Regions from separate parts of the Methylobacterium sp. 22177 genome, predicted to be linked through region 3. Evidence: predicted binding sites of a transcription regulator. Region 3 holds the regulator's gene; each other region holds the start of a gene.
What was found. Region 3 encodes LexA, which represses DNA repair genes until DNA is damaged. Its sites were predicted from a motif close to TGTTCNNNNTGTGTTCNG; they were not measured.
Positions count from the first base shown of each region.

Region 1: the regulator LexA is predicted to act here: its motif matches at 4,524-4,541, upstream of ACTJK8_RS18945 (helicase-related protein).
Region 2: the regulator LexA is predicted to act here: its motif matches at 4,471-4,488, upstream of uvrA (excinuclease ABC subunit UvrA).

Region 1 covers NZ_JBQEPK010000021.1:58,969-65,555, reverse strand. The annotation lists gene fdxA (ferredoxin FdxA) at 21-359, opposite strand; gene ACTJK8_RS18950 (RNA-binding S4 domain-containing protein) at 577-885, opposite strand; gene ACTJK8_RS18945 (helicase-related protein) at 896-4,252, opposite strand; gene ACTJK8_RS18940 (DUF1330 domain-containing protein) at 4,833-5,123, opposite strand; gene ACTJK8_RS18935 (DUF3108 domain-containing protein) at 5,204-6,139, opposite strand; gene rpmB (50S ribosomal protein L28) at 6,518-6,587, shown strand, end outside.
Region 2 covers NZ_JBQEPK010000050.1:19,840-26,426, reverse strand. The annotation lists gene ACTJK8_RS27860 (transporter) at 1-707, opposite strand, end outside; gene uvrA (excinuclease ABC subunit UvrA) at 1,223-4,324, opposite strand; gene ACTJK8_RS27850 (MFS transporter) at 4,752-5,930, shown strand; gene ACTJK8_RS27845 (cupin domain-containing protein) at 5,933-6,358, opposite strand; gene ACTJK8_RS27840 (zinc-binding alcohol dehydrogenase family protein) at 6,366-6,587, opposite strand, start outside.
Region 3 covers NZ_JBQEPK010000004.1:153,778-160,364, reverse strand. The annotation lists gene fae (formaldehyde-activating enzyme) at 1-100, opposite strand, end outside; gene ACTJK8_RS06885 (NRAMP family divalent metal transporter) at 163-1,404, opposite strand; gene ACTJK8_RS06880 (hypothetical protein) at 1,485-1,700, shown strand; gene ACTJK8_RS06875 (hypothetical protein) at 1,719-2,168, opposite strand; gene lexA (transcriptional repressor LexA) at 2,418-3,146, shown strand; gene ACTJK8_RS06865 (ComEC/Rec2 family competence protein) at 3,140-5,434, opposite strand; gene gltX (glutamate--tRNA ligase) at 5,628-6,587, shown strand, end outside.

The sequences.
Region 1 (6,587 bases), on a different contig from region 3:
AGAACCTCCGAGGCCGGGCTTCAGTCGCCCGAGCCGGGGTTGGGCGAGAAATGCGCCTCGAGCTTCCCGGTCTTGCCGTCCCACTCCTTGGCGTCGGCCGGGGCTTCCTTCTTCTGCGTGATGTTCGGCCAGCTCTTGGCGTAGTCGGCGTTCAGCTTCAGCCACGTGTCGAGGTTCGACTCCGTGTCGGGCTTGATCGCCTCGGCCGGGCATTCCGGCTCGCAGACGCCGCAGTCGATGCACTCGTCCGGGTGGATGACGAGCATGTTCTCGCCTTCGTAGAAGCAGTCCACCGGACAGACCTCGACGCAGTCCGTGTACTTGCACTTGATGCAATTGTCGGTGACGACGTAGGTCATCGGATGTCTTCGTCCTAAAACTCGACTTGGCCCGGGCGGAGCCTGGAGACGGCCCGCGCGCCCGGAGGGTGCTGCGAGGGGAACGCCGGTGAGACACGGCACGGAGCCGGGCCTCGGAGGCCCACGGCTCTAGACGCTGCCTCCCGGACTGACAAGCGTGCGGGCGCCGCATGGGTTCGCGCCGGGTCGCTCGCGCGGCCGCTGTGGCCCGGCCTCATCACTCGGATGGCCCCTCCGGGCCGGCCTCGACGGACAGAGCACCGCCCGACAGGTCGTCGTAGAGCAGCCGCGCCTCCGGCGCCGGGCCGCGGCGCAGGCCGAGACCGAGCACCCGCACCGCCAGCGTCGCGTGCGGCGCGGCCACCGTCACCACGTCGCCGACGCCGATGGCCTTCGCGGGGTTCTCGGCCCGGCTGCCGTTCACCCGCACGAAGCCGTCGGAAGCCAGCCGCGCCGCGAGCGACCGGGTCCGCGCGAACCGCGCGAACCACAGCCACTTGTCGAGGCGCTGCCGGTCCTCGCGCATCCGCCGCGGGTCAGCGCTTCCCGCCGTCGCCGGCCTCGAGCTGCGCCTTCAGGGCCGCGAGCTTGGCGAACGGCGAATCCGGATCGGGCGCCCGCTCGCGCCGCGGCGGCCGCTGGTCGGGCCGCGGGCCGGAATGGCGCTGCTCCGCGCTGCGCTGGTCGTCGCGGCGCTCCGGCCGCCCACCCTCGAACCGGTCGCGGCGCGGGCCGCGATCCCGGCCGGGACGCGGGCCGTCGCCCTCGGCCCGGCGCTGCTCGGGCCGGCCGCCCTCGGGCCGACCCTGTCCCGGGTGCTGGCCCTGCTGGCTGCCGTCACGGCCCCGGCCGCCCCCGCGAGGGCGGTTCTGCGGGCGCTGGTGAGCCGGGCGCTGGTGGCGCTGCAGGCGCCAGACCTCGATCTGCGGGATCTCGGCGGCACCCTCGCCCTCGGCACCCGAGGCGTCCGCCATGTCGGCCGCGGCGGGCTGCGCCTCGGCGGCGGTCTCGGGCGCGGTCTCCTCGGCGGATGCGGCCGGGGGCTCGGCGATGGACTCGGCCATGGGTTCGGTGACCCCGTCGGCCGGCTGCTCCGCCCCGGCGTGGGGCGCGTCGGTCGCGGAAGCCTCGGCCGCGGAGGCCTCGGTCGCGGCGGCCTCCTCGACGGGCGCGCCGGCCGCGTCGTCCGGAACCTCGCCCACGGCGGGCGCCGCCTCGGCTTCGGCGGCCGGGGCTTCCTCGGCCGCGGGAGCGTTGTCGGCGGCGGTCTCGCCCTCGGCGTCCGGAACCTCGTCGCCGACCGGCTCGGCGGCGTCCGCCTGCGCGGCGACGGCCTCCTCGGAGGATGCCTCGGCGGCGACGGCCGGTGCCGCCGGCGCGGTGGCGGCGGCGGGGACGAGCGGCACCGTGATGGCCGGGCCGGGGCGCGCTTCGGCCGTGTAGCCGAGCGACTTCAGGATCGAGGCGAAATCCTCGCCCGAGCAGCCGACCAGCGAGGTCATGCCGACGGTGGCCACGAAGCCGTCGCCGTCGGCCGTGCCGTCCGGCGGTGCGCCCGGGGTGGTGCCGGGCCGGTAGGCGATCGCCGGGCGGATCAGGTCGGCGAGCCGCTCCAGGATATCGACGCGCACCGCCCGCTCGCCGCTGACCCGGAAGCCGGCGGCGCGGTAGAGCCCCTTGGCGATCTCGCGATCGACCTTGATCGAGGTGCGGCCGGAGCCGGCGAGATGCGCGATCTCGTCGAGGCCGCGCTGGTCGAGGCCGCCGTTGCGCAGGGCCCAGAGCTGGGCCGCGAGCGTGCGGGGCGCCGGCTTCAGCAGGGCCGGCAGGAAGATGTGGTAGGCGCCGAAGCGGACGCCGTGGCGGCGCAGGGCCCCGCGGCCGTCCTGGTCGAGGCTGCGCATCTCGTGCGCCACCTTCGAGCGCTCCAGGACGCCGAGCGCCTCGACCACCTGGTAGCCGATCCCCTTGGCGAGGCCGGTGAGGTCGGCCGCGGTCTCGATCTCCATGAGCGGGCCGAGCAGCCGCACGATGTAGGCCTTCAGCCACGCGTCGAGGCGGCCCTCGACCTTCTCGCGATGCGCGCCGGTCAGGCTGTCGTCCGCCAGCAGACGGATCTGCGGGGCGAACAGCTTCTCGCCGGGCGTGAGCTTGGCGACGGGCGCGCCGGTCCAGCGGATCGTGCCGTCGTGCGAGAGCACGAGGGTCGAATCGGCGGCCGCGGCGAATCGCTCGGCCCGCGCCTCGATCTCGCCCGCGAGCGCCTTCTCGGCGGCGCTCCTCAGTGTCTTTGCCTCGTGCCCCTCGGCGCTGGCATCGGGAACGAACAGGAATCCGTGAAGGTGGCCGACATGCTGACCCTCGACGGTGACGTCACCGTCGGCGGTGATCTGGGCTTCGAGCATCGTGTTCTCTCTCAGGCGCCGCATCAGGACGCTTGTGCGCCGGTCGACGAAGCGGCTCGCGAGGCGTTCGTGCAGGGCGTCGGACAGCCTGTCCTCTACCCGACGCGTCTCGCCCTGCCAATGTTCTGGGTCGCGCAGCCAGTCGGGACGGTTCGCCACGAAGGTCCAGGTGCGCCCCTGCGCGATCCGGCGGGACAGCGTGTCGATGTCGCCGTCGGTCCGGTCGATCATCGCGACCTGCTCGGCGAACCACGTGTCGGGGATGCGGCCCGCCATGCCCTTCATGAGGAACCGGTAGAGCTGGGCCACGAGGTCGGCGTGCACCTGCGGGTGGACCTTGCGGTAGTCCGGGACGCCGCAGACGTCCCACAGGCGGCGCACCGCGGCGGCGCTGCGCGCCATGTCGCGGATGTCGTCCTCCTTCATGAGGATCTCGAGGGCCTGCTGATCCTCGCCCATCGGGGCGCGGGTCAGGCCCGATTCGCGCGGGTGCTCGTCGAGGCTCGCCTGCAGGCCGTCCAGGCTGCCGAAGGTGAGATCCGGGTTGCGCCACTGCAGGATGCGCAGGGGATCGAAGTCGTGGCTCTCCAGCCGCTCCACCAGCTCGGCCTCGAACGGCGGGCAGCGGCCGGTGGAGCCGAAGGTGCCGTCCGAGAGGTGGCGCCCCGCGCGCCCCGCGATCTGGCCCATCTCGGCGGGCGTGAGCTTGCGGAAGCGGGTGCCGTCGTACTTCCAGTTGGCCGCGAACGCGACGTGATCGACGTCGAGATTGAGGCCCATCCCGACCGCGTCGGTGGCCACGAGGTAGTCGACGTCGCCCGCCTGGTACATCTCGACCTGGGCGTTGCGGGTCCGCGGCGACAGGGCACCGAGCACCACCGCGGCGCCCCCGCGCTGGCGGCGGATCAGCTCGGCGATCGCGTAGACCTCCTCGGCCGAGAACGCCACGATGGCGGTGCGCCGGGGCAGCCGCGACAGCCGCTTCTCCCCCGCGAAGGTGAGCTGCGAGAGCCGCGGCCTGGTCGTGGTGTGGACGTTGGGGATCAGGTCCTGGACCAGCGGCAGCATGGTCGAGGAGCCGATCAGCAGGGTCTCCTCCCGGCCGCGGACGTAGAGCAGGCGGTCGGTGAAGACGTGGCCGCGATCCATGTCGGCGGCGAGCTGGATCTCGTCGATGGCCACGAACGCCACGTCGAGGTCCCGCGGCATCGCCTCGATGGTGCAGATCCAGTAGCGCGGCCGGTCCGGCTTGATCTTCTCCTCGCCGGTGACGAGGGCGACCTTCTCGGGGCCCACCTTCGCGACGACGCGCAGGTAGACCTCCCGGGCGAGCAGCCGCAGGGGCAGCCCGATCATGCCGGTCGGGTGCGCGAGCATCCGCTCGATGGCGAGATGCGTCTTGCCGGTGTTGGTCGGCCCGAGGACCGCGGTGACGCCGCGGGCGCGGGCCTCGCGGGACAGCGAGCGACTGGACGTGGGGCGGAGCAGCGCGTCGATGGTCGGCGGTTCCTTCGAGCGGGAAGGCCGTCGCGGCGCCGTCGCGGCGCGGGCGGGGAGGCGGGTCCGACCGGCCGGCCGCGTCGGGGACGTTAGGGCCGGTACGGTCCTCCCTCATATGGGATGCCGCCGCCGCCAGGTCCAATCTGCGGCGTGATCATCGGGTAGATATCGATCTGCGTCGTCGGGGTGCCCGGCTGCGGCGCGAGGTCGGCGCAGAGCGTGTCGGGAGTCGCGACGAGGGGACCGCGGCGGGGCGGCCTGTTCTCGACGACTTCGGCCGACGAGAAGGCGTCACCGCCGCAGCCCTGATCGGCGGATCCGGCGCTCAGGGGCTGTGCGGCGGCCGGGCCTGCGAGCGCGGCCAGGGCGAGGGCGATTCGGAGGGCAGGCGAGCACATCCGGGCATTATCGCCGGGAACGTGAAGATTCCCTCCACCCGCGCGGCTGCGGACCTCGCCGCGTGCGTCCCCACCGGCACGGCGAGCCGGGAGAGCGGTGAGGGCCGGCTCCGCGCCTCCCAGGGGCGTTTCGCGGACCGCGCGGAATCCGGGAGCAACCCAGACGTCGATCAGTCGACACCCTCGACGAGCACCACCTCGCCGATTCCCGCCGGCCGGCGCTTGGCCACCGCGGCCTGGTACTCGGGCGAGAAGTAGTAGCTGCGCGCCGCCTCGTAGGACTCGAATTCCAGCACGACGTTGCGCGGACGGCCCTCGCCCTCCAGCGCCTCGCACCGGCCGCCGCGCACCAGCGGCTTGCAGCCGTAGCGGCGCATCGCCTCGGAGGCCATGGCGGCGTAGTCCTTGTAGGTGTCCGGATCGGTGACCGTCATCCGGACGATGATGTAGCCCTTGGGCACTGCTGACCTCCCCGCGCGGCTGCCGCGCCGCGCCGAGGTGCCGGGAAACCGGCCGCCGGTCAAACGCCTGGGCGGCGGCGCTACTGCCCGGCCAAGCTCGCCTGCGCGACGCTGTTGCCGGCCACGCCGGTGCCGGCCGTGCCGGTGGTCGTCGGCGTGCCGCTCTGGCTCCAGCGCGTGGCCTCGATGATGTTGGTGCCGATCGTGGTGAGCACCGAGATGCGCAGCGGGATCAGGACGCGCGTCCCCTCGACGGGGGCGAGCCAGACCGACATCTCGCGGTTCTCCTCCATGAACTTCACCCCCGGCCGGTCCGGGCGGTGGCCGGCGACCGCCTGGTAGCGGGCATTGCAGACGAGTACCGGGCCGGCATAGCCGGGCTTCTGCACCGGGCGGGTCTCGGCGTAGCTCAGCACGACGTTGAAGCGGGTGGCGCCGTCGAAGACCGGCAGGGTCCGGTTGCAATTCTCCGGGTCGAGGGGCTCGCCGCGCCCCTGGGTCGGCATCAGCAGGGCGCTCACCGGGTCGATGATGCCGCGCTTGTTGGCCGGTGTGACCGGAACGCGGTCCTGCATGTCGATCAACGGCGGCGTGATCTCGGCCTGGACGACGTTGCCGTGCGCCAGGGCCATGCGCACCGCGATGCCGGAACTCGCCGTCTGAGTGGCGATGGCGAAGGCGCCGGGCTGCGGCGCGGCCGAGAAGCTGCCCGAGGCCCGGGCGGAGCCCTTCCCGCCGGTGATCGCCCCGACGAGGCCGGTGAGCACCGCCGACACGTCCATCATGTAGCGGTCGCGGTCGAAGGAGCCGGCGAGGCGCGCCGTGCCGATCGGGAGGCCGGCGAGGTTGATGCCGTAATCGACCGCCACGGTCGCGGCGGCGGGCGCGGCCCGCTTGGCCCGCGACACCCGCGCCCCGGCATCGGTCGGGGCCGCGAGGGCCGCGACCGCGAGGAGGCTGCCCGCGAGCCGCCCGACAGCGTGCTTCGTCGACGGCTCGGTCAACGGCTTGATCATCCGACGGACTGGCGTGGCGCTCATGATCCGGATCGCATCCCAGGGCGGGCGGGCCAAGACACTCGCTCGAACGCGCCCTCTCGAACACACCCGCTCGCCAGCGTCCTCTGCGACGCACGGAGCGGGGAGAGGCGCCTTCCTGCAGGTGGAAGAAGGCTATATCCCGGCATCGTGGTTAACAGACCGTTGGGCGTCGGGCGCGGCTCCGGCACCCGTCGGCACCTTGACGCACCGCGCCTTCGTCGCCTATAGGCTCGCGCCTTCAACAGGACTCCGCCGGACCTGGAACACGCAACGGGCGCCGCCTGCTGCGACGAAGATCGCGCCGGCCGCGATCGGGTCTCTACCGGGCGGAACGAGACGGGATCGTTTTTTATCATGGCGCGCCGCTGCGAACTCACCGGCAAGGCCGTTCAGGTCGGCCACCTCGTGAGCCACTCGAACCGCA
Region 2 (6,587 bases), on a different contig from region 3:
TAGGCGACCGGGCCGATCTCGAAGTTGCCGAACTTCTTCGTCGCGGTGAGGTCGAAGTTCAGCGAGTCCGACAGGCGGATCGGGCCGATGGCGGCGCCGACCTGGCCGGGGAAGCGGCCGGGCGAGTCGTAGATGTTGGCGGTCAGGTTGGCGGTCAGGTTCCAGCCGTCACCGGTGTAGCTGCCGGCGATGCCGAAGCGGTAGGTGTTGGAGGAGAGCTGCGGCAGGACCGGGGTGGCCGTCGCGCCGGTCGGCGTGATGATCGAGCCGCGGTCGCCGTTCAGGTCGTTCAGGTAGGCGCCGCCGAGCAAGCTGACGCCGAAGTTGTTGCCGAGGTCGAAGGCCCAGATGCCGCCGACGAAGGTGCCGACGTTGATCGAGATGTCCTTGTTGCGCACGCCCGCCGGGTTGCGGGTGAAGGCGAACACGGTCGGGGGCGCCACGAGCAGCTCGACGCGGCCGCCGAACGGCACGAACGGGGTCGACCAGACCAGGACCGGGATGTTGACGGCCGTGTCGGGATCGTTCCGGCCGTCGGTGCGGCGGTAGGTGAACGTGTTGATGGCGTAGAGGCCTTCCGGCAGCGGCGCGCCGACCGCGAGGCCGACCTGCTCGCCGGGAACCGTGGTGGTCTGCGCCTGCGCGATCGTCGAGGTCATGCCGACCGTGAGCGCGACCGTGCCGGCCGCGAGCCAGTTCTTCATCATTTTCTCATTCCTTCCCAAGGTCACACGGCGTCCGTCCCGCATTCGGCACTTCCCTGCCGGTCTGCTCGCCTATCGCGGCTGCCGGCTTCGGACCTGCCGAGCGCCCCCACGGAGCCTGCCCGTCTCAACGTCTGCGACTATTCTACAGAGACCTGCGGAAAGACAGTGGAATGCTCGCCGAAACGCCACAACCAGCCGAACCGTTGCGCAAAAGCCGCATTTTTGCGGCGATGCAACACTGTCCACAGACCCTGCTCGCACGCGGGGTCCGGCAAAATATCGTTGAACGGTCAAGCTGTTGTCGGGCCGGGCGGCGGGAGAATCCGGCAAGGTCGGGGCGGCGATCGGGCAGGCGGCCGGTCCGGACGCGGCGTCCGGAATCCGGCGCCGGACCGGGCGGCAACCGGTTCGGACCCGCGCTCCGCGGTTCGAATCACCGCTCGCTCGGGCAGGTTCCGGACCGCACCCGGCAGAAACTGCCGCGCCGGGATCGGCCGGCGGGACGGTCCGCCGCGCTACTCCGCGGCGCGACCGCGGCTCGCCGGTGAGACGGGGCGCCGCTCCAGCACCTCGCGCAGGAACCGGCCGGTATGGCTCGCGGTCGCGCGCGCGATCGCCTCGGGCGTCCCCTGGGCCACCACCCGGCCGCCGCCGTCGCCGCCCTCGGGGCCCATGTCGATCACCCAGTCGGCCGTCTTGATCACTTCGAGGTTGTGCTCGATCACCACCACCGTGTTGCCCTGGTCGACCAGCTCGTGGAGGACCTCCATGAGCTTGGCGACGTCGTGGAAGTGCAGGCCGGTGGTCGGCTCGTCGAGGATGTAGAGGGTGCGGCCGGTGGCGCGCTTCGACAGCTCCTTGGAGAGCTTCACCCGCTGCGCCTCGCCCCCCGACAGGGTGGTGGCCTGCTGGCCGACATGGACGTAGTGCAGGCCGACCCGCTTCAGGGTCTCGAGCTTGTCGCGGATCGCCGGCACCGCCTTGAACAGCTCGGCCGCCTCCTCGACGGTGGAATCGAGCACGTCGGCGATCGACTTGCCCCGGTACTTCACCTCCAGGGTCTCGCGGTCGTAGCGCTTGCCCTTGCAGACGTCGCAGGTGACGTAGACGTCCGGCAGGAAGTGCATCTCGATCTTGATGACGCCGTCGCCCGAGCAGGCCTCGCAGCGCCCGCCCTTGACGTTGAACGAGAAGCGGCCGGGCTGGTAGCCGCGCGCCTTGGCCTCGGGCAGGCCCGCGAACCAGTCGCGGATCGGCGTGAAGGCGCCGATATAGGTGGCGGGGTTCGAGCGCGGGGTGCGCCCGATCGGCGACTGGTCGATGTCGATGACCTTGTCGAGGTGCTCCAGCCCCTCCAGCCGCCCGTAGGGCGCCGGGTGCTCCAGGGCGCCGTTCAGCTTCTTCGCCACCGCCTTGTAGAGCGTGTCGATCACCAGGGTCGACTTGCCGCCCCCGGACACGCCGGTGATGCAGGTGAAGGTGCCGAGCGGGATCTCGACATCCACGTCCTTCAGATTGTTGCCCCTTGCGCCGAACAGCCCGAGCTTGCCCTTCCGGCCCTTGCGGCGCGCGGTCGGGGTGCGCACGGACATCGCGCCGGTGAGATACTTGGCGGTGAGCGAGGCGGGATTCGCCAGCACCTCGGCGGGCGTCCCCTGCGCGATGATCTCGCCGCCGTGGATGCCGGCGCCCGGCCCGACATCGACCACGTAATCGGCCTGCAGGATCGCGTCCTCGTCGTGCTCGACCACGATCACCGAGTTGCCGAGGTCGCGCAGGCGCTTGAGCGTGCCGAGCAGCCGCTCGTTGTCGCGCTGGTGCAGGCCGATCGAGGGCTCGTCCAGCACGTAGAGCACGCCGGTCAGCCCCGAGCCGATCTGCGAGGCGAGCCGGATGCGCTGGCTCTCGCCGCCCGAGAGCGAGCCGGAGCCGCGGGCGAGCGTCAGGTATTCGAGGCCGACATCCACCAGGAAGGTCAGCCGGTCGCGGATCTCTTTCAGGATCCGGACCGCGATCTCGTTCTGCTTGGCGGTCAGCTTCTCCGGCAGCTCCGAGAACCAGCGGTGCGCCTCGCTCACCGAGAGGGCCGTGACGTCGGCGATGTCCGCCATGGCGACCTTCACGGCGAGCGCCTCGGGCTTCAGCCGCTTGCCGCCGCAGGCGGCGCAGGGCGTCTCGCTCATGAAGCGCCCGATCTCCTCCCGGACGGCGTCCGAGTCGCTCTCCTTGTAGCGGCGCTCCAGGTTCGGGATCACGCCCTCGAACGGCTTGTTGACCGTGTACTTGCGCAACCCGTCGTCGTAGGCGAAGCGGATCGACTGCTTGCCCGAGCCGTAGAGCACGATGGCGCGGGCGGTCTCCGACAGGCTCTGCCAGGGGACGCCCGTCTTGAAGCCGAAATGCTCGGCCAGCGCCTCCAGGGTCTGGCCGTAATAGGGCGAGGTCGACTTCGCCCAGGGGCCGACCGCGCCGCGCTTCAGGCTCAGGGCCGGGTCGGAGATCACCAGCTCGGGATCGATCCGCATCTCGTGGCCGATGCCGCTGCAGGTCGGGCAGGCGCCGAACGGGTTGTTGAACGAGAACAGACGCGGCTCGATCTCCGCGATGGTGAAGCCCGAGACCGGGCAGGCGAACCGCGACGAGAAGGTGATGGTCCGGGGCGCCTCGCCCTCGGGGGCGTCGGCGAACACGATCTCGGCGACGCCGTCGGCGAGCTCCAGCGCCGTCTCGAAGGATTCGGCGAGGCGCGAGCCGATATCGGCGCGGACCACGATCCGGTCGACCACCACGTCGATGTCGTGCTTGAACTTCTTGTCGAGCTTGGGCACGTCGTCGATGGCGTAGTACTCGCCGTTCACGCGCAGACGCTGGAAGCCCTTCTTCTGGTACTCGGCGATTTCCTTGCGGTACTCGCCTTTCCGCCCGCGGACCACCGGCGCGAGCAGGTAGAGCCGGGTCTTCTCCGGCAGCTCCAGCACGCGGTCGACCATCTGCTGGACGGTCTGGCTCTCGATCGGCAGGCCGGTGGCCGGCGAGTAGGGGATGCCGACCCGCGCCCAGAGCAGGCGCATGTAGTCGTAGATCTCGGTGACCGTCCCGACGGTGGAGCGGGGATTCTTGGAGGTGGTCTTCTGCTCGATGGAGATGGCCGGCGACAGCCCGTCGATCTGGTCGACGTCGGGCTTCGACATCATCTCCAGGAACTGGCGAGCGTAGGCCGAGAGCGACTCGACGTAGCGGCGCTGCCCCTCGGCGTAGATCGTGTCGAAGGCGAGCGACGACTTGCCCGAGCCCGACAGCCCGGTGAACACGACGAGCTTGTCCCGGGGGATGGTCAGGTCGACGTTCTTGAGATTGTGCTCCCGGGCGCCGCGGATCGCGATGACCCGCCGGTCCTCGACGGGGGCCGGCGCGGCGTCGAACAGGACCTCCAGCCTGGCGTCGATGGCGGCCTCGGTCCGGGCCGCGGGCGCTTCGCCCTTCGCGCGGGCCTGTCTGGGCAGGGCCGCCTTCGTTGAGCCTGCCTTCGTCGAGGCTGCCTTGAGGGGCGCCTTGGGAGCGGCTTTGGCGGCGCCGGCGCGGCGTGCGACACGACTTCCAGCTTGGGCTTTGGCCATGAGGGCGGCGGTCTTTCGAGGCGTCGACGCGGTCAGAGTCGGATTCGCGCGCGGGCCAGCCGCCGCACCGGCCTCATGTCGAGCCCGCGGGGGCTCACGGCAAGATGCGGCCGGCGGGACGCAGGCCCGTCATGCGCCGCCCTTGCTAGAACGAAACGCGTACGTCGGCAACCGCTCGGTGAACGCGCAGCCGTCTTTGCGCGCAGCGCAAGCAATCCGGATGGCGCCACGCTGACGAGCCGCGCGCCGGGCCCCTTCGCTTGCGCGGGCGACGACGTGCAGCCAACGGCCGCGATCGGAGTCCGGCGGCCCCGGGTTCGCCGGATCTCGATTCGCCAAACCTTGGCCCACCTTCGGTGTTGCACCGCGGGAGTTGAGATCCACATCGCCCAATCCCGCCCACAGATCCAAGTCCCGACAGGCATCGATGCCAGCACTCGACCTGACCGATCCGGTCGCCATCCCGGGGGCCGACGACCGGGCCGCGGCCCGGCAGAGGCTGTCCACGCGGCTGCTGTTCCTGATCGTCGGCATCGCCAACGCCACCTGGGCGCCGCTGGTGCCGCTGGTGAAGGACCGCGCCGGCCTCGACGCGGCGGGGCTCGGCCTGCTGCTCCTCACCTTCGGCATCGGCTCGATCCTGGCGATGCCGAGCGCCGGGGTGGCGGCCGCGCGGCTCGGCTTCCGGCCGGTCCTGCTCGCCGGCACGCTGGCCCTCGGCCTCGCCCTCCCGGTGCTGGCCGCGGCCTCGGGGCTCGTGACGCTCACCCTGGGGCTGCTGCTGTTCGGGGCCGGGATGGGGGCGGTGGACTGCGTCATGAACCTGCAGGCGGTCGCGGTGGAGCGCCGGAGCGGGCACCCGATGATGTCGGGCTTCCACGGCCTCTACAGCCTCGGCTGCATCCTGGGGGCGCTGATCGCCAGCGGCCTGCTGGCGGCGGGCCTCGGCGCGGGCTGGAGCGTGCTGCTCCTGACCGCCGGCATCGCGGCCCTGTTCGCCGCCGCCTGGCCCGGCATCCTGCCGCCGGACAGGGGAGGGGCGCGCGGCGGCCCCGCCTTCGCGCTGCCCCGCGGCCCGGTGCTGGTCCTGGGCCTGCTCTGCTTCGTGGTGTTCCTCACCGAGGGCTCGGCCCTCGACTGGAGCGCGGTCTTCCTGATCCAGCAGCGGGGGCTCGATCCGGCCTGGGCGGCGCTCGGCTACGCGGCCTTCTCGGTGACGATGACGGTCGGCCGGCTCGCGGGCGACCGGGTCGTGGCCCGGCTCGGGCGCCGGAGCGTGGTCGTCCTCGGCGGCCTGCTGGCGGCCGTCGGCCTCGCGCTCTCGGTCCTCGTCCCGGCCTGGGAGGCGGCACTCGCCGGCTACGCGCTGGTCGGGGCGGGCTGCGCCAACATCGTCCCGGTCCTGTTCACGGCGGCCGGCCGCCAGAGGGCGATGGCCGCGCGCGTGGCGGTGCCGGCGGTGACGACGCTGGGCTATGCCGGGGTGCTGGCGGGCCCGGCCCTGATCGGCTTCGCCGCGCAGGCGCTCGGCCTCCCCGCGGCGCTCCTGATCGTGGCGGCCCTGCTCGTCGGCGTGGCGGCGGCCGGGCGCTCCCTGCGGGTCTGACCTCAACCCTCCGCGTTGCGCGCCATGAAGCTGGCCGGCGTCCCGTCCTCCGGGTTCACGAAGATGATGTCGGTCGGCGCCCGGCGGGGCGTGTCGATCGACAGGAACACCACCGGGTCCCCGGGCTCGAGCGCCGGCATCGCGTGGACCGTGCCCTTCTCGAAGAACAGGAGCTGGCCGGGGCCGAACGCGGTCACCGCGGCGGGATCGCGCATCCAGAAGGTGCCCCGGCCCGAGAGGCAGTAGAGGTACTCGTCGCAGGTGGCGTGGTAGTGCGGCGGCGTCGGCCGGTAGACCCGGAACACCCGGGCGCTCGCGGCCTCCCGGTCGGTCAGGTAGGTGTCGACCAGGAGGGTCCCGGCGCTTTCGGGCAGCGCCGCCGCCAGTGCCGCCACGTCGAAGATCCCGGTCCCCGCCGCCTCCGTCATCGCGTGCTCACTCCGAGAAGCCTTCGAGCACGATCTTGCCCCTGGCGCGCCCGCTCTCGATCAGGCCGTGGGCGCGCCGGAGATTCGCGGCGTCGATCCGCCCGTAATGCTCTCCCAGGGTGGTGCGCAGGCGGCCCGAATCAATGAGGCGGGCGACCTCGTCGAGGAGCGCGCCCTGGGCAGCGATGTCGGCGGTGGCGAACATCGAGCGGGTGAACATGAACTCCCA
Region 3 (6,587 bases):
CGCGCACCGAGCCGATCAGCACCTCCGGCATGGCGTCGGTGTACTGGCCCTCGGCCGCCAGCACCGTGGCCTCGCCCGCGCGGAACCAGATCTCTTGCATGTTCGAACTCCACCTGATCGGAGCCCGCGGGAGACATCATCGGGGGCCCCGCGTCAATCGCGTCAGAGCAGGCCCACCCCGTCCAGGACGCCGACCATCGCGAAGGCGACGGTGAGGCCCGACACCGCGTAGACCAGCCACTTGTAGGCGCCCGCCACGCGCTGTCCCTCGGGCAGGGCCCGGGTGGCCAGGAGAATCAGCAGGCCGAGCGCCAGGGGAAGGAGCAGCGCGTTCATCACCTCCACGGCGATGTTGAGCGCCACGAGGTTCGGCACGAGCTGCACGGCGCCCGCCCCCGCCGCGACGGCGAGCGCGAAGGCGCCGTAGAAGGCCGGCGCCTCCCGGGGGGACTGCTCCAGGGAGTGGGGCCGGCCGGTCACGTCGCCGAACCCCCAGGCCAGCGCCAGGGCCACGACGTTGAGCGCCACGAAGGCCGCCGCGACGATGCCCACCCCGAACACCACCTGTCCGAGCCACGGCCCGAGGGCCGGCGTGAAGGCGCCCGCGAGGTCGCCGACGGTCTCCAGCCCCTTCGCGCTGCCCTGCCCGGCCTTGCCGATCGTGGCGGCGGCGGCGACGAGGATCGCGCCCATCACGCATTGCGAGATCACCGCGCCCACGAGCGTGTCGAGCCGCGAGCGCCGCGCGTGCTCCCAGCCCAGGCCCTTATCGACGATCGCCGACTGCTGGTAGAAGATCATCCACGGCATGATCACCGCGCCGATATTGGCGGCGATCAGCACCCGGAACTGACCGTCGCCCAGCGGCATGTGCCCGAAGGAGGCGACGATCTCGGACACGTTCGGCCGCGCCGCGGCGGCGAGCCCGACGAAGACCAGCTCGAACAGTCCGACCACGATCGCCACGACCTCCACGCGCCGGTAGCTCCCGGTGAGGACGAGCCCGAGGAGCAGGCAGGCCGGCAGGCCGAGGCTCACGAGCCGCGGCACCCCGAACAGGTCCCCGATGCCGGCGATGCCGGAGAATTCCGTGACGATGGCGCCGAGGCCGGCGACCACGAGGCCGCCGTACGAGATCCAGGCCCAGACCGGCCCGTACCGCTCCCGGATCAGCGCGCCGTGGCCGCGCCCGGTGGCGGTCCCGAGCCGCACCGTCAGCTCCTGGACGACGTACAGGATCGGCACCAGCAGGATCTGCAGGAGCAGCAGCGCGTAGCCCCAGCGCGCCCCGCTCTGGGCCGCCGTGATGAGGCTTCCGACATCGGTATCGGCCAGCATCACCACGAGTCCGGGGCCCGCGGCCTTGAGGTAAGCGGACAGGCGAGGCAGGGAAGCGCTGGGCACGGCTCGGGAACAGTCCCGCGCACGGGCGGTTCCGGCGGGCGCCTGCGGCGTTTTCCCGGGGCAGGCGGGAGGAGCGTGAGATGGCGGAGAGCACGGATCGGGGCTCCGGCTGGAGCCTGCAGGCGAGCGCCGTGCCCGACGGGGTGCGCCTGGAACTCGCCCTCGCCGACCTCGGCGGTGCGCCGGTGACCGCCGCGATCGTGCTCGACCGGGCGGAGGCCCGGGCCTTCGCCCGCGCCCTGCTCGCCGCCGCCGGGGACGCGGCGGAGCGGACCTTCCCGAAGCCGGGCGCCTGACGGCGCGCCGCCGGCCGGTCAGCGCACCCCGAGGCCGGGGTTGCGGCCCGGCAGGCGGGGGACCACCGTGCCGCGCTTCTCGATCGGCGCGTCGCACGCGTAGGCGAACTCGGTCTTCAGCGGATCGAACACGGTCTCGCCGGTGATCCGGCAATCCTCGCGCACGGTCTCGTCGAGATAGGCCCGGGCGGCGGTGCGGAAGCGCTTCACCCGGGTGGCGTCCGGCTCCGGATCGATCCGGACCTCGCTCAGATTGCAGCCGGTGTACTCGCGCAGGGCGTTGGAGACGATCAGCATCCGGCGCAGCTGCCGGTTGTCGTAGACCTCGTAGGGCTCCTTGCAGCCGATCGTCACGACCTGGGGGGTGAGCGCCACGTAGTTCCGCGAGATGTAGGAGAACCCGGTGGTGCAGCCGGCGAGGCCGAGGGCGGCGAGGCCGAGGGGCAGCAGAGCCGCGGGTCGTCGCATCCTCGTCATTCCAAGAGGGTCCCAGCCCGCGCCCCGGATCCGCCGCCTGCCCGGCGGGGCACCGCGGTGCATTGAAACGGCTCCGCTTGCGCCGTCAATGCGTTTCTCCGCCTTGTCCCGCGGGCGCGCCGCGGCGCGCCGAGCGTGGCGGTGCCGCTCTTGCGGAACACTTGCGGAACGTTTAACCTGTTCGTGATTTGTTTCGGAGACCGTCACGTGGCGGTCCGCCAAGCCGCGAGTCCCCCGTCGATGCTCACGCGCAAGCAGCTGGACCTCCTGCGATTTATCCAGAGCCGGATGCAGGAATGCGGCGTCCCGCCGTCGTTCGACGAGATGAAGGATGCCCTCGACCTCAAGTCGAAATCCGGCATCCACCGGCTGATCACGGCGCTGGAGGAGCGCGGCTTTCTCCGGCGCCTGCCGAATCGGGCGCGCGCCATCGAGGTGATCCGCATCCCCGAGAGCCTGACGCAGGCCGCGCCGGCGCCCCAGACCCCCGCCGAGCCGCGCCGCTTCACGCCGAGCGTGGTCGAGGGCGGCAAGTCCAAGCAGCCGCCGGCCCCGGCGAGCACGCGGATGATCGAAGAGTCCGGCCGGGCCATCTCGATCCCCGTCATGGGCCGGATCGCGGCCGGTACGCCCGTCTCGGCGATCCAGAACCAGAGCCACGCCATCACCCTGTCGCCGGACTTCGTGGCCGGCGGCGAGCACTACGCCCTCGAGGTGCGCGGCGACTCGATGGTCGAGGCCGGGATCCTGGACGGCGACCTCGTGGTCATCCGCAAGCAGGACACCGCCAATACCGGCGACATCATCGTGGCGCTGATCGACGACGAGGAGGCGACGCTCAAGCGCCTGCGCCGCCGCGGCTCCTCGATCGCCCTGGAGGCCGCCAACCCGGCCTACGAGACCCGCGTGCTCGGGCCCGACCGGGTCCGGATCCAGGGCCGCCTCGTCAGCCTCGTCCGCCGCTACTGAAGCGGCTCGGCCGGCGCGTCGCCGGGAGCGAGGTCTCCGCCCGGCGCGGCGGCCCCGTCCTCCGCGGCGCGGTCGCCCGGCTCCGCGGTGACCGGCCGCGGCGGTCCCGGATCGCGTCCCGGATCGCGTCCCGGGGCCGGCCGCCAGGGCACGGCGCGCCCGTCGTCCCGGGCGAAGCGCGCGGCGAAGCCGTCGCCGTCGGTCCGGAGGGCCACGGCCCCGCGGGCGGCGAGGACTTGCCGATCGATCACCAGGGGGCCCGTGCAGGTCGGCGGCGCCGCGAGGAAGGTGATCAGCACCGCGGCGCGGGCGCAGTCCTCCGGGAAGGCCCGCCTGTCCCGGACGAGGGCGACCGCCCGCCCGTCCGGCAGCCGGGCGGTGCAGCCGAGCCGGTCGCAGCGCCCGCTGCCCGACCGGACGATGAGCGCCGCGGGCCGCCGCCCGTCACCGTCCGCCTTCAGCCACTGCTCGAGGACGAAGCCGGAGGGGCTTCCGAGGGCCGCGAGCCGCCCGTCCGGACCCCGCACCGCCGCTCCCGCGCCCTGCCGGTCGACGTAGAGGTCGTAGCGGTCGGGCCGGGCCGCGAGGCCGAGGCCGAGCAGGACCGGCGGCACGGCGAGCCAGCGCAGGCGGGAGGCCGGCAGCGTCGCCAGCAGCAGGCCCGCGGTCAGCAGGGTCAGCGCCGCGGCGCCGAAGGCCGGCAGCACCAGGCTCGCCCGCTCGAACCCGGCGATCCAGTCCGAGATCGCCAGCATGCCGGCCACCGCCCGCCCCATCAGCCACCAGACCGGCCGGTCGAGGGCGAAGGGATAGGCGAGGCAGCCGATCACCGCGGCGGGCATCACCGCCAGGGAGACGAGCGGCAGAGTCAGGGCGTTGCCGACGAGCCCGAAGGGCTGGACCGTCTGGAAGTGGTAGGTGGCGAAGGGCGCGGTCGCGACCTGCGCCACAAGGGTCGTGGCCAGGGTCCCGGTGACCGCCGAGAGGCCGGTGCCGACGAGGCGGCCGATCCGCCCGGCCCCGGGGCGCACGAACAGCCGCCCGTCGATCAGCCGGGCGCAGGCGATCAGCCCGGCCACGGCGCCGAAGGACATCTGGAAGCTCGGGCCGAGCAGGCCCTCCGGCTCCCGGGCCAGGGCGATCAGCGCCGCGAGGGCGAGGTTGCGCATCGACAGGGCCGGCCGGTCCACCAGGATCGCGCCCAGCATGATCAGGGTCATGATCAGCGAGCGCTCGGCCGCGATGTCCCAGCCCGAGAAGGCGCAGTAGGCGGTGACGCCGACCATGGCGAAGCCGGCCGCGATCTTCTTGATCGGCCAGAGGAGCGCGCAGAGCGGCACCGTGGCGAGGACCGCCCGCACCAGCCAGAACACCACGCCGGCGGCCAGCACCATGTGGAGGCCCGAGATCGACACCACGTGGTAGATGCCCGCGGCGCGGAGCGCGTCGTTGGTCGCCGGTCCGATGAGGCCGCGCTTGCCGGTCACCAGGGCCGCCGCCACCGCGCCCGCCTGGCCGCCGGCGGCCTCCGCGATCCGGCGCGTGAGCCCGTTGCGGGCCGCGTCCAGTGCCGCGGCGAGCCGCAGGCCCAGCGGCGGCGGCTCGGACGGCGCCCGGACGGTGACCGCGCCGACCAGCGAGCCCACCGCGCCGATCCCCTGGAAGTAGGCGTCCCGGGCGAAGTCGTAGCCGCCGGGCCGGGCCGCCTCCGGGGGCGGCAGCAGCCGCGCCGTGGCGGCGACGACGTCCCCGGGGCGCGGGATCGGCGTCTTGCGGAACGAGACCCGCACCCGGGCGGGCCGCGCCTCGGGCGCGAGGCCGGCGAAGCTCTCCACCCGGATCACCAGCCGGGCGCCGACCTCGCGCTCGTCCAGGGCCTCGACCGTTCCGACGAGCGGACCGATCGTGGTGCGCGTCAGGATCGGCGCGGCGACCTGCGTGACCCGCCAGGTCGCCGCCGCGAAGCCGAGGAGCGCGGCCGCCACCGCGAGCGCCGCCGCCAGGGCCGCCGGCCGCGCGCCGAGGACGGGAACCGGCGCCAGCGCGAAGGCGGCCGCGATCAGGGGCGCGGCCAGGCTCGGCGCGCCGTCGGCCGCCGCGAAGTAGACCAGGATCCCGCCGCCGAAGGCCACTGCCAGCCAGGGGAACAGCCGGCGCTGCTCGGCCTCGCGGGCGAGACCGGCGGCGACCCAGCCGCGGAGCGCCGGTAGGGCGGGCGGGAGGGCTCGGACGCGCGGGCCGATCAGCGCCACCGCGCCGCCCGCCCGCCTCGCGCCGATCCGCCGCATCGCCGCCGCCCCGCTCCGCGCGACCTGTCGTCGGGGCCGAGCGATTCTGCGGGCGATTCTTAACGCATCCGCCGGCCCGTGCTACAGCCGGCTCTTCGTGCTACGGGCGCCCTGTCGAGCCCCTCGCCGCTCCGCCGCCCCTTCGCCGTCCGTCGCGCTCCGTCCGCGACCAGCCCCGGAACATACCGGACCGATGTCCTCAGCCGTCGTCACGCGCTTCGCCCCCTCGCCCACCGGCTACCTGCACATCGGCGGGGCCCGCACGGCTTTGTTCAACTGGCTCTACGCCCGCCACACCGGCGGGAAGATGCTGCTGCGCATCGAGGATACCGACCGGGAGCGCTCCACCAAGGGCGCGATCGACGCGATCCTCGACGGCCTGTCCTGGCTCGGCCTCGACTGGGACGGCGACGTGGTCTTCCAGTTCGCCCGCGCCGAGCGCCACCGCGCCGTGGCCGAGGAGCTGCTGGCCGCGGGCCGCGCCTATCACTGCTACGCCACCGCCGAGGAACTCGCGCAGATGCGCGAGACCGCCCGCGCGGAGGGGCGCGCCCCGCGCTACGACGGCCGCTGGCGCGACCGCGACCCGTCCGAGGCGCCCGCCGGGGGCAAGCCGGTGATCCGCCTGCGCGCGCCGATCGAGGGCGAGACCGTCGTCGAGGACGCCGTCCAGGGCCGGGTCACCTGGGCCAACAAGGACCTCGACGACCTCGTCCTGCTGCGCTCGGACGGGACGCCGACCTACATGCTCGCCGTCGTGGTCGACGACCACGACATGGGCGTCACGCAGATCATCCGCGGCGACGACCACCTCACCAACGCGGCGCGCCAGAGCCAGATCTTCTCCGCCCTGGGCTGGGACATCCCCCGGATGGCCCATATCCCGCTGATCCACGGGGCGGACGGGGCCAAGCTCTCGAAGCGCCACGGCGCGCTCGGCGTCGAGGCCTATCGCGATCTCGGCTACCTGCCGGCGGCCCTGCGCAACTACCTCGTGCGACTGGGCTGGAGCCACGGCGACCAGGAGGTCTTCTCCACGGACGAGATGATCGCGGCCTTCGACCTCGGGGCGGTCGGTCGCTCCGCGGCGCGGTTCGACTTCGCCAAGCTCGCCAACCTCAACGGCCTCTACATCCGCACCAGCGCCGATGCC